Regions from separate parts of the Rhizobium sp. USDA 4016 genome, predicted to be linked through region 2. Evidence: riboswitches for the same ligand, from Rfam matches in the RefSeq annotation. Region 2 holds a riboswitch; each other region holds the start of a gene.
What was found. A riboswitch is a leader RNA that binds a small molecule or an ion and turns the genes downstream of it on or off. The one in region 2 is predicted to bind thiamine pyrophosphate.
Positions count from the first base shown of each region.

Region 1: it holds a riboswitch for thiamine pyrophosphate, as region 2 does, so the genes downstream of both, ACZ9DP_RS08490 (hydroxyethylthiazole kinase) here and thiB (thiamine ABC transporter substrate binding subunit) in region 2, are expected to answer to the same signal.
Region 3: it holds a riboswitch for thiamine pyrophosphate, as region 2 does, so the genes downstream of both, thiC (phosphomethylpyrimidine synthase ThiC) here and thiB (thiamine ABC transporter substrate binding subunit) in region 2, are expected to answer to the same signal.

Region 1 covers NZ_JBWCCY010000002.1:1,548,020-1,551,289, reverse strand. The annotation lists gene ACZ9DP_RS08505 (carbohydrate ABC transporter permease) at 1-279, shown strand, start outside; gene thiD (bifunctional hydroxymethylpyrimidine kinase/phosphomethylpyrimidine kinase) at 293-1,093, opposite strand; gene thiE (thiamine phosphate synthase) at 1,090-1,725, opposite strand; partial or broken gene ACZ9DP_RS08490 (hydroxyethylthiazole kinase) at 1,815-1,910, opposite strand; TPP riboswitch at 1,959-2,055, opposite strand; gene ACZ9DP_RS08485 (FkbM family methyltransferase) at 2,287-2,550, opposite strand; gene ACZ9DP_RS08480 (O-antigen ligase family protein) at 3,192-3,270, shown strand, end outside.
Region 2 covers NZ_JBWCCY010000004.1:4,195,722-4,198,991, forward strand. The annotation lists gene thiP (thiamine/thiamine pyrophosphate ABC transporter permease ThiP) at 1-204, opposite strand, end outside; gene thiB (thiamine ABC transporter substrate binding subunit) at 204-1,226, opposite strand; TPP riboswitch at 1,275-1,388, opposite strand; gene ACZ9DP_RS36495 (thiamine diphosphokinase) at 1,485-2,135, shown strand; gene ACZ9DP_RS36500 (ABC-F family ATP-binding cassette domain-containing protein) at 2,139-3,270, shown strand, end outside.
Region 3 covers NZ_JBWCCY010000002.1:1,294,987-1,298,256, reverse strand. The annotation lists gene thiC (phosphomethylpyrimidine synthase ThiC) at 1-1,690, opposite strand, end outside; TPP riboswitch at 1,783-1,894, opposite strand; gene kduD (2-dehydro-3-deoxy-D-gluconate 5-dehydrogenase KduD) at 1,958-2,713, opposite strand; gene kduI (5-dehydro-4-deoxy-D-glucuronate isomerase) at 2,719-3,270, opposite strand, start outside.

The DNA of each region.
Region 1 (3,270 bases), on a different contig from region 2:
TACATCTCGCTACCGCTTGCGCGGCCGATCGTTGCAACCGTCAGCATCATCTCCTTCGTTGGCAGCTGGAACAGTTATATCCTGCCGCTGATCATGCTGAATTCGGAATCGAAATATCCGTGGCCGCTCGGCATCATGGTCTATCGTGGCGAGTATGGCACCGAATGGCAGCTGGTGCTCGCCTTCATCACGCTTACCATCCTGCCGACGGTGATCGTGTTCTTCGTCGCCCAAAAGCATATCATCGCCGGTCTGACCGCTGGCGCCGTGAAGACCTAAGCAGCCCTGTGCATCATGCCCAGAGCTGATGAAAATGCTGAACCGGACCGTGGCCCGAACCGACGCTGAGCGTGCCGGCTTTGGCAACGGCGGCAGCCAGGTAATCTTTGGCTGTAGCGACCGCGGCCTCGAGCGATCCGCCCTTTGCGAGTTCTGCTGCAAGCGCGCTCGAAAGTGTGCAGCCGGTGCCGTGCGTGTTCTTCGTCGGAACGCGTGGCGCTTCAAACCAGGTAATCCCGCTTTCGCTTACCAGGACGTCAGGGCTTTGCATCCCGCCAAGATGGCCGCCCTTTACGAGAACGGCAGAGGGACCAAGCGCACGCAGCTTTTCCGCTTGCCGCTCCATTGCATCTCGGGTCCCTGCGACCGGCTCTCCGAGCAGAGCGGCGGCTTCTGGCAGATTGGGGGTAAGAAGCGTTGCGAGCGGCAAAAGCCGGGTCTTGAGAAAGTCGATGGCATCAACATCAAGGAGGGCAGCACCTCCTTTGGCAATCATCACCGGATCGAGCACGATCGGTATGCCGCGGTGCGGCAAAAGGGCATTGGCGACAGCTTCGGCAATCGGTGCATTGGCGATCATGCCGATCTTCACCGCATCGACGCGGATATCGGCGAGGACCATGGCGATCTGCTCGGCGACGAAGTCAGCGGGAACTGCATGCACGCTGGAAACGCCCTGGGTATTCTGAGCCGTCAAGGCCGTCAAAACGGCCATGCCATAGGTGCCGCGCGCCGAACATGTTTTCAAATCGGCCTGGACGCCCGCGCCGCCCGAAGGGTCGGAGCCGGCAATGGAAAGAACGTTGCATATCATGCGCGTGCCTTTCGGATTGCGTCAGTAATGCTCGCGGCAGCCTGCCGCGGATCCGGCGTGCCACAGATAGCAGATACGACCGCGAGCCCCTTTGCCCCTGCCGCAAGCACATATTCTGCATGGGTCGCCTTGGGGCCGCCGATCGCGACCCCTGGTACGCGGCAGGCCCTCGCGCGCCTTGCCACGCCATCGATGCCGATCGGAGGCTTGTGATCCGGTTTTGTCGATGTGGCAAAGACAGGACCGATACCGGCATAGTCGACGATTGCCGGGTCGACGGCCGCGGCCAGTTCCTCGGTTGCCACCGAAAGTCCAAGGATCATCGATGATCCGATCTGTTTGCGCGCGTCGCGGGCGGCAATGTCATTTTGCCCGACATGCAGACCATCCGCGCCGATCGCGATCGCGGCCTTAACGTCGTCGTTGACGATCAAAAGGGCGCCGGTTTCGGCAAGCGCGGTCTTCAACGCCCGGCCAGTCTCAATCATGCTTGCCGTACCGGCATGTTTGTCGCGCAGCTGTATGATCGTTGCTCCGCCGGAAACCGCGGCGAGCGCCGTCTTGACCATGCCGATACCGGCGCACAGATCCGGGTCGAGGACAAGATAAAGGGAAAGATCGAAACGCTTCATCTCGATGTTACTCTTGCCGCAGCATCGAGTGCGGTTCCATCGAGCTGCGCAAGCGCGTCAAGGAGGCGCCATGAAAGGGAACCGGGCCTGATATTCATCGCGACGTAGTTGGTGATGCAATGCACGAGCGGCGGCGTCGCGCGCATGGCAGCGAAGAGTTGTCCGGGTGAAGTTCGTATCGGCATTTGCCCCTTTCTGGGCGGGGCAAATGCGCGGGGAGCCGGACTGAATAAGCAAGGCTCCGAGCGACTCCCTCCGCCAGCATTATCCGGTTCAGGTTCGAAGGGTACTTCTCAGCCCGTCTTGCAACGGACGCCCCTGTCTCTCATCGTGGTCTTCATTGCAGACAAATTTCTGTCTGTCACCCCTAAAAAAAGCATGGCTGATTGCCTGAAGTCAGATCCCGCTACCAACATCTGCCCTTCGAGAGCCTGATGGGAGAAAGGCGGGAATAAAGACGTTTTCATGCCGCTCCTTTGTCGAACTATGGCGGCTCCTTTTTCGGCAAGCGGCGGAGTTGCAAGCTTCGATGACGGCGATGACAAGAACGAGCCCCGACGCTCAATGCTCCGATATTTGTTGGGACGCTCCGGCGCGTTCGGCCGGAATGCACACCCACTCGTGGCGACTGCGATCATGTATTGCGTAATCGTTTTCGTTATATATTCTGGCTACATCGTCAAAATTCTCGGTAACTTCCACCACTATAAGTGGTCTTATATTCGCTAGACAGTGCGAACTACCGAGAAGCACATGGTGTTCGGCACTCTCCACATCTATCTTCAGCAGTGCCGGACGAAGGCCCGTCTCCCAAGAACGTGTCAAGCTGCATCATCTCGACCGTGACGGATTCCATCAGCGCATCGCTGAACGCATTTTCTCGGTTTTGTTCAAAATTTTTATAGTTTTTGTCCAATGAATTGTTCTGTCCCGACATGCCTTCTATCCAAAATTCCACGGGGCCATCGAGATCTCCACACGCGGGCTTCAACGATTTTAATGTTCGCAAAGCGCTCTGTATTGGTTTGAAGATACGGCAAATTGTTGGGCCCGGGTTCGAAAACGATAACAGTACCGTCATCGCCAACGATCTTTGCTAAATGAACCGAAAGATAGCCGATATGGCGGCCGAGCTCGAACGGTATCTCCGGGCTTTGCAAGCTCGGCAAGCGTCTTCATGATATGCGTCTCGCGGTGCTTCCCTTTGAACCAATATCCCCGATGTTTATAAAGGTTCAATCTTATGGGCGCATCGCGCCACCAATGATGGCGCACGACAATATCACGCGTTCCCCAGTGCGAAGGACATGGAGTGCAACTCGCCGCAGGGGCGGTATCTCGCCAGACTTCGCAGCGGCATCGTACGGTCTCCGATCGAAGATGTTTGAAGGACAGGCTCTCCAAGCTCGGAAGTTACTTCACTTTTTTGCGTTTTAGAATACCTTAAACCGACGGAGGCGTTGGCGATGAGCTTAAATGACGTTACATCGGCCGATAAAATCGATGAACGTGTAAGGGGGCATGGGCAACCTGCGGTCGCGACAA
Region 2 (3,270 bases):
AAGTGCGGTCGAAAGCAGCGCCTGCAGCAGCGTGAAGCGCAGCACACGCAGAATATAAGGATCGAAAAGAATGCCGACGATGGCAGCGCCGCCTCCGGCAAAAAGCAACGAGAACGCTGCAAGTCCGACAAACAACGTGACGGCGGCGAGGCTGATCGCCCCGCCGGTCAATGCACGCTGCCGTTCGGCTGCGGTCTGCAGCATCAGTTCATGCTCATCGCCGCAAGCCACTCGTCGATCCAGGCCTTGCGGCTTCTGGCGACCTCGTCGGAGCTCATCAGGAAGGTCTTGGCCGGATTGACGAGCTTGCTAAAGGCATCCGGCAGCGGCTTGGAGGTTGCGGAAACGGGCATCATCCAGTTGTTCGTCGGGATGGTATCCTGGAAGCCGGGCGTTATCATGAATTTCAGGAAGTCGCGGGCAAGATCCTTGTCCTGCGCATTCTTCAAAAGGCCCGCGACTTCGATCTGGATATAGTGGCCTTCCGAGAAGGCTGCGGCCTGGTAGCGATCGGTATTCTCAGTCACCATGTGATAGGCAGGGGATGTGGTATAAGACAGCACCATCGGCGCCTCGCCCTTGGTGAACAGGCCATAGGCCTCGGACCAGCCGGGCGTGACCGTCAGGATGCGGTTCTTGAGTTTGCCCCAGGCTTCCGGCGCCTTGTCGCCGTAAATGGATTTGACCCAGAGCAGCAGGCCGAGGCCCGGCGTCGAGGTTCGCGGATCTTCGATGACGATCTTCTGCGAAGGATCACCTTCGACCAGATCCTTCATGCTCTGAGGCGGGTCCTTGATCGTTTGCGTATCATAGATGATCGCGAAGTGACCGTAGTCGTAGGGAACGAAGACATCGTCCACGAAGCCGCCCGGCACCTTCAGCGCGCCGACATCGACGCCACTTGCGTCGAACAGGCCGGTCTCCTTGGCTTCGGTGACGAGGTTCGTGTCGATACCGAGGACGACGTCAGCCTTGGTGGAAGCTCCCTCGAGCTTCAAGCGCGAAAGCAGGGCGACGCCATCGGCGACGCTGACGAAATTGACCGTGCAGCCGCATGTCTTCTCGAAAGCGTCCTTGACCTTCGGCCCGGGTCCCCATTCGGACGTGAAACTTTCGTAAGTGTATATGGTGAGCGTCTTTTCCGCGCCGTGCGCGGCAGACAAGCCGAGCGTCGCGGCGAAAAATGCTGCGGTCAGCGAAGAGATGATCGATGTGCGGCCGGACATGGTGCGCCTCCTTCTTGAGTTTCTTTTGAAGGGGAAAAGGGCGTTGCCGAATGTCACGCGTCTAATCCCTCCGCCGGTGTTAACCGGATCAGGTTCCGCGGGTTGGCTCGATGCCTCTCAGCCGGTATCCTTGCGGACATCCAGGCACCCCGTTAGAGCGTCGGCAGATGTATCGCCATGAAGGCTTTATGACAAGGGCGAAGCGCGCTGACCGTAGCCCCTTTCCCTTGGCCCCTGCTTTGCGCTATGGGCAATGCCATGAGCCAATCCACTTTCACGATCCTGCTCGGCGGCGAACTCGCCCTGACCGAGCGCCTGCGTTCTGCCGTTTCAGGCAGCCGCTTCATCGCCGCCGACGGCGGTATGCGGCATGCAGCAGCGCTTGGCGTGGTGCCGGAGCTTTGGGTCGGGGATTTCGACTCGACGCCGCCGGATCTGGAGGACGCATTTCCGCATGTCCCGAAACAGCCCTACCCGGCCGCCAAGGCCGCAACGGATGGTGAAATCGCCGTGTCGGAGGCGATTGCGCGCGGCGCACGGCGACTTGTCCTTGCCGGTGCGCTCAGTGGCGAGCGCTCGGACCACGCGCTGCAGCTCCTGCTTTACGCCGTCAGCCTTGCCGAACAGGGTTTCGACATTCTGTTGACTTCCGGAACGGAGGAGGCCGTGCCGCTTCTCGCTGGTAAAATTGAGCTCGATTTACCGAGGAACAGCCTGTTTTCGGTGTCCGGCTTCAGCGAACTGCATGGTCTTTACATCGAGAATGCCCGGTATCCGCTCATCGATTTTCATTTGCCCTTCGGCTCCTCGCGCACCATTTCCAACGTCGCGGAAGGCAAGGTTCGTTTTACGCTCGGCAGCGGCCGGGCGATTGTCCTGGCCCGCCCTTATGATTTTTCCGGAGTCTGATTTTTGGCCCCTCCCATCCTGAAACTCGACGATATCTTCCTAAGCTTCGGCGGAACGCCTCTCTTGGCCGGCGCGGCCCTGCAGGTCGAGCCGGGCGATAAGATCTGTCTGGTCGGCCGTAACGGGTCGGGCAAATCGACCCTTCTGAAGATTGCGGCCGGCATCGTTGAAGCGCAATCGGGCGAGGTTTTCCGCCATCCATCCTCGACGGTGCGCTATTTGGAGCAGGCTCCGGATTTCGCCGGTTTCAAGACGGTGCAGGCTTATGCGGAAGCCGGTCTTGGGCCGGGCGATGATCCTTATCGCGTGAGCTACCTCCTCTCGCATCTCGGCCTTACTGGCGAAGAGGACCCGAAGAACCTCTCCGGCGGCGAAGCGCGACGCGCAGCGCTTGCCCGCGTGCTGGCGCCTGAACCGGATATTCTCCTGCTTGATGAGCCGACGAACCATCTCGACCTTCCGACCATTGAATGGCTGGAAGGCGAACTTCAGAAAAGCCGCAGCGCGCTGGTCCTGATTTCCCACGACCGCCGTTTCCTCGAAAAGGTGTCCACGGCGACCGTCTGGCTCGACCGGGGTATGTCGCGGCGGCTCGACCGTGGCTTTGCCCATTTCGAAGCCTGGCGCGATCAGGTGCTCGAGGCGGAAGAACTGGAGCAGCACAAGCTCGGCAAGGCGATCGAACGCGAGGAGCACTGGCTGCGCTATGGCGTAACCGCTCGGCGCAAGCGCAACATGCGCCGCCTCGGCGAGTTGCAGACCATGCGCTCGCAGCATCGTGGCCACAAGGGGCCGCAGGGGACCGTGCAGGCTGCGGTGTCCGATGCGCAGGAATCCGGCAAGCTGGTGATCGAAGCGGAAAAGATCACCAAGACTTTCGATGACCGTCAAATTGTTGAGCCGTTCTCAATCCGCGTCCATCGCGGCGATTGCATCGGTCTGGTCGGACCAAACGGCGCGGGCAAGACGACGATTCTGAAGATGCTGACGGGACAGCTTTCGCCGGACAGTGGCACGGTGAAGCTCGGGACCAATCTCGAGATTGCAACGCTCGACCAGAAGCGCGAAGATCTCAATCTGGAGGATACGCTCGCGCACTACCTGACCGACGGGCGCGGCGAGAATCTGCTGGTGA
Region 3 (3,270 bases), on a different contig from region 2:
TCGGGCCGCACATCGAGCAGAAATGCGCGACCTTGTGCGCCTCTTTCGGCAGCGTTTCGTCATGGAAGCTGCGGGCTGTTTCCGGGTCCAGGGAGAGATTGAACTGATCCTCCCAGCGGAACTCGAAGCGGGCGCGTGACAGTGCATCGTCGCGAAGACGCGCGGCCGGATGTCCCTTGGCGAGGTCGGCGGCATGCGCTGCGATTTTGTAGGTGATGACCCCGATCTTGACATCATTCCGATCGGGCAACCCAAGATGCTCCTTTGGCGTGACATAGCAAAGCATGGCCGTCCCGAACCAACCGATCATCGCAGCCCCTATGCCTGAGGTAATGTGGTCGTAGCCGGGTGCGATATCCGTCGTCAGAGGGCCGAGCGTGTAGAAGGGCGCCTCGCCGCAGACGGCAAGCTGCTTGTCCATGTTTTCCTTGATCTTGTGCATCGGAACATGGCCTGGCCCTTCGATCATCACCTGGCAGTCCTTCGCCCAGGCAATCTTCGTCAGTTCGCCAAGGGTTTCGAGCTCGGCGAACTGCGCTGCGTCATTGGCATCGGCAATCGAGCCCGGCCGCAGGCCGTCGCCGAGCGAGAAGGAGACGTCATAGGCGCGGCAGATATCGCAGATCTCCTCGAAATGCTCGTAAAGAAAGCTCTCACGGTGGTGATGCAGACACCACTTCGCCATGATCGAGCCGCCGCGCGAGACGATTCCGGTCACCCGGTTGACGGTCAGCGGGATATAGTGGAGCCGCACGCCGGCATGAATGGTGAAATAGTCGACACCCTGTTCCGCCTGTTCGATCAGCGTGTCACGATAAACCTCCCATGTCAGGTTCTCGGCAATGCCTTCGACCTTTTCCAGCGCCTGGTAGAGCGGCACGGTGCCGATCGGCAATGGCGAATTGCGGATGATCCATTCGCGGATATTGTGGATGTTGCGGCCGGTCGAAAGGTCCATGACCGTATCGGCACCCCAGCGCGCCGCCCAAACCATCTTTTCGACCTCTTCGGCCATCGACGAGGTGACGGCGGAATTGCCGATATTGGCGTTGATCTTCACCAGGAAGTTGCGGCCGATGATCATCGGTTCGGCCTCGGGATGATTGATGTTGGCGGGGATGATCGCGCGGCCTGAGGCCACTTCCTGCCGGACGAATTCAGGTGTGACATAGTCGGGGATATGGGCACCGAAGCTTTCGCCGTCGCGAACCATGGCCTCGCCTTGTGCCTTTCGGCCGAGATTTTCGCGGATGGCGATGAATTCCATTTCCGGCGTGATGATGCCGGCACGCGCATAGGCAAGCTGGGTGACGGCCCTGCCGTTCTTGGCCCGCAGCGGCTGGCGCTGGCCGGGAAATTCGGGCGTCAGCCGCTCACCGCTGGCAAAACCATTGTCTTCCGGGCGCACGTGGCGACCCTGATAGGCCTCGACGTCGCCGCGGGCCAGCACCCAGTCGCGCCGAAGCTGAGGCAAGCCCTCTTCGATGCGAATATCGGCCCCCTCGACCGTATAGGGGCCAGACGAATCATAGACCGCGACTGGCGGCTCGCCTGCGGTCGGATGAACGCTGATCTCGCGCATAGGCACGCGAATTCCGGGATGGATATCTCCCGCAACGTAAACTTTGCGGGATGCCGGCAAAGGGCCGGTGGTAACGGTCGGGGTAATGGTCTTTGCGGCAATATTCATGGTTTGAGGCTCCAAGTTGTGATTGGAGACCCAGTCCTCAGCCGGAATGATGGAAAGACGCCGGCATGGATTCCACGCGTGAATTCCAAGCCTTTCGAGCGCTCGCACCGTCCCTACGCCAGTATGAACTGGATCAGGTTCAACGGGTCACTGCGCGCGACAGCAGTATCTCAGCCCCTTGCCGGGACCCCCCTGGTGAATGTTCAAAGGTTAAGGTCGGGTGTCGCCGGTGTCAAGACGAGCGGCTCAGTTCACCCTCCTTTGCAGTCAGCGAGCCAGCCACCCGCCGTCGACCGGCAAGACGGTGCCGTGGACGTAGTCGGACGCCGATGAGGCGAGAAACACCGCCGCACCGCCGAGTTCGGCGGGCACTCCCCACCGCCCTGCCGGGATGCGTGCCAGAATGGCGGTACTGCGGTCCGGATCTTCGCGGAGCGCCGTCGTGTTGTTGGTGACAAAGTAGCCGGGCGCGATGGCGTTGACGTTGACGCCTTTGCCTGCCCATTCGCAGGCAAGCAGCCTCGTGACGCCGGCAAGGCCGCTCTTCGAGGCCGTGTAGGACGGAATCCGGATGCCGCCTTGGAAGGACAGCAGCGAGGCGATGTTGATAATCTTGCCCCTGCCCTTTTCGATCATGTGGCGGCCAGCGGCCTGAGATAGGAAGAAGGCCGTTTTGAGATTGGTGTCGATGACGGCGTCCCAGTCTTCCTCGGTGAAGTCGATCGCATCGGCGCGGCGAATGATACCGGCATTGTTGACGAGGATGTCGAGTGCACCGAAGGCCGAGAGCGTTTCGGCGACGATACGCTTTACCGGCGCGATCGTGCCAAGATCGGCCTTGATGGCATGGAAGCGTGCCCCAGCCTCCGTGACCATCGCCTCGGTTTCATCCATAGACGAGCGGCCGACGGCGGCAATCGAGGCACCTGCTTCCGCAAGCGCCATCGCAATGCCCTGCCCTATGCCAGTATTGGCGCCCGTGACAATGGCCACGCTGCCGGAAAGATCAAATGGATTTGCCATTGGACTTACCTTAAATCTGCGATCGCGATCTGATCCATGTCGGTGAAGCTCTTGTTGTCACCGGCCATCGCCCAGATGAAGCTGTAATTCTTGGTGCCAGCACCCGAATGGATCGACCACGGAGGCGAGATGATCGCCTGCTCGTTTGCGACCAGCATGTGCCGGGTCTCCTGCGGTTCGCCCATGAAATGGAAGACGCGCTGATCGGTATCGAGATCGAAGTATAGGTAGGCTTCCATGCGCCGGTCATGGATGTGGCTCGGCATGGTGTTCCAGATGCTGCCCGGCTCCAGCATCGTCAGTCCCATGGTGAGCTGGCAGGACTGGCAGACCTCGGGATGGATGAACTGGAAGATTGATCGCTTGTTGGCAGTTGCCGCTTCGCCAAACGTTAGATGCCGAGCCTGTTCGCGCGTCAAGAGCACCGTGGGATGCGGTTGATGTGCCGGCGTCGAAACGAGGTAGAACTTGGCGGGATTACCGGCATCAGCACTTTCGAAGCGGATGTCCACCGCGCCCTTGCCGATATATAGGCAATCGTATTTCGCGATATCGTA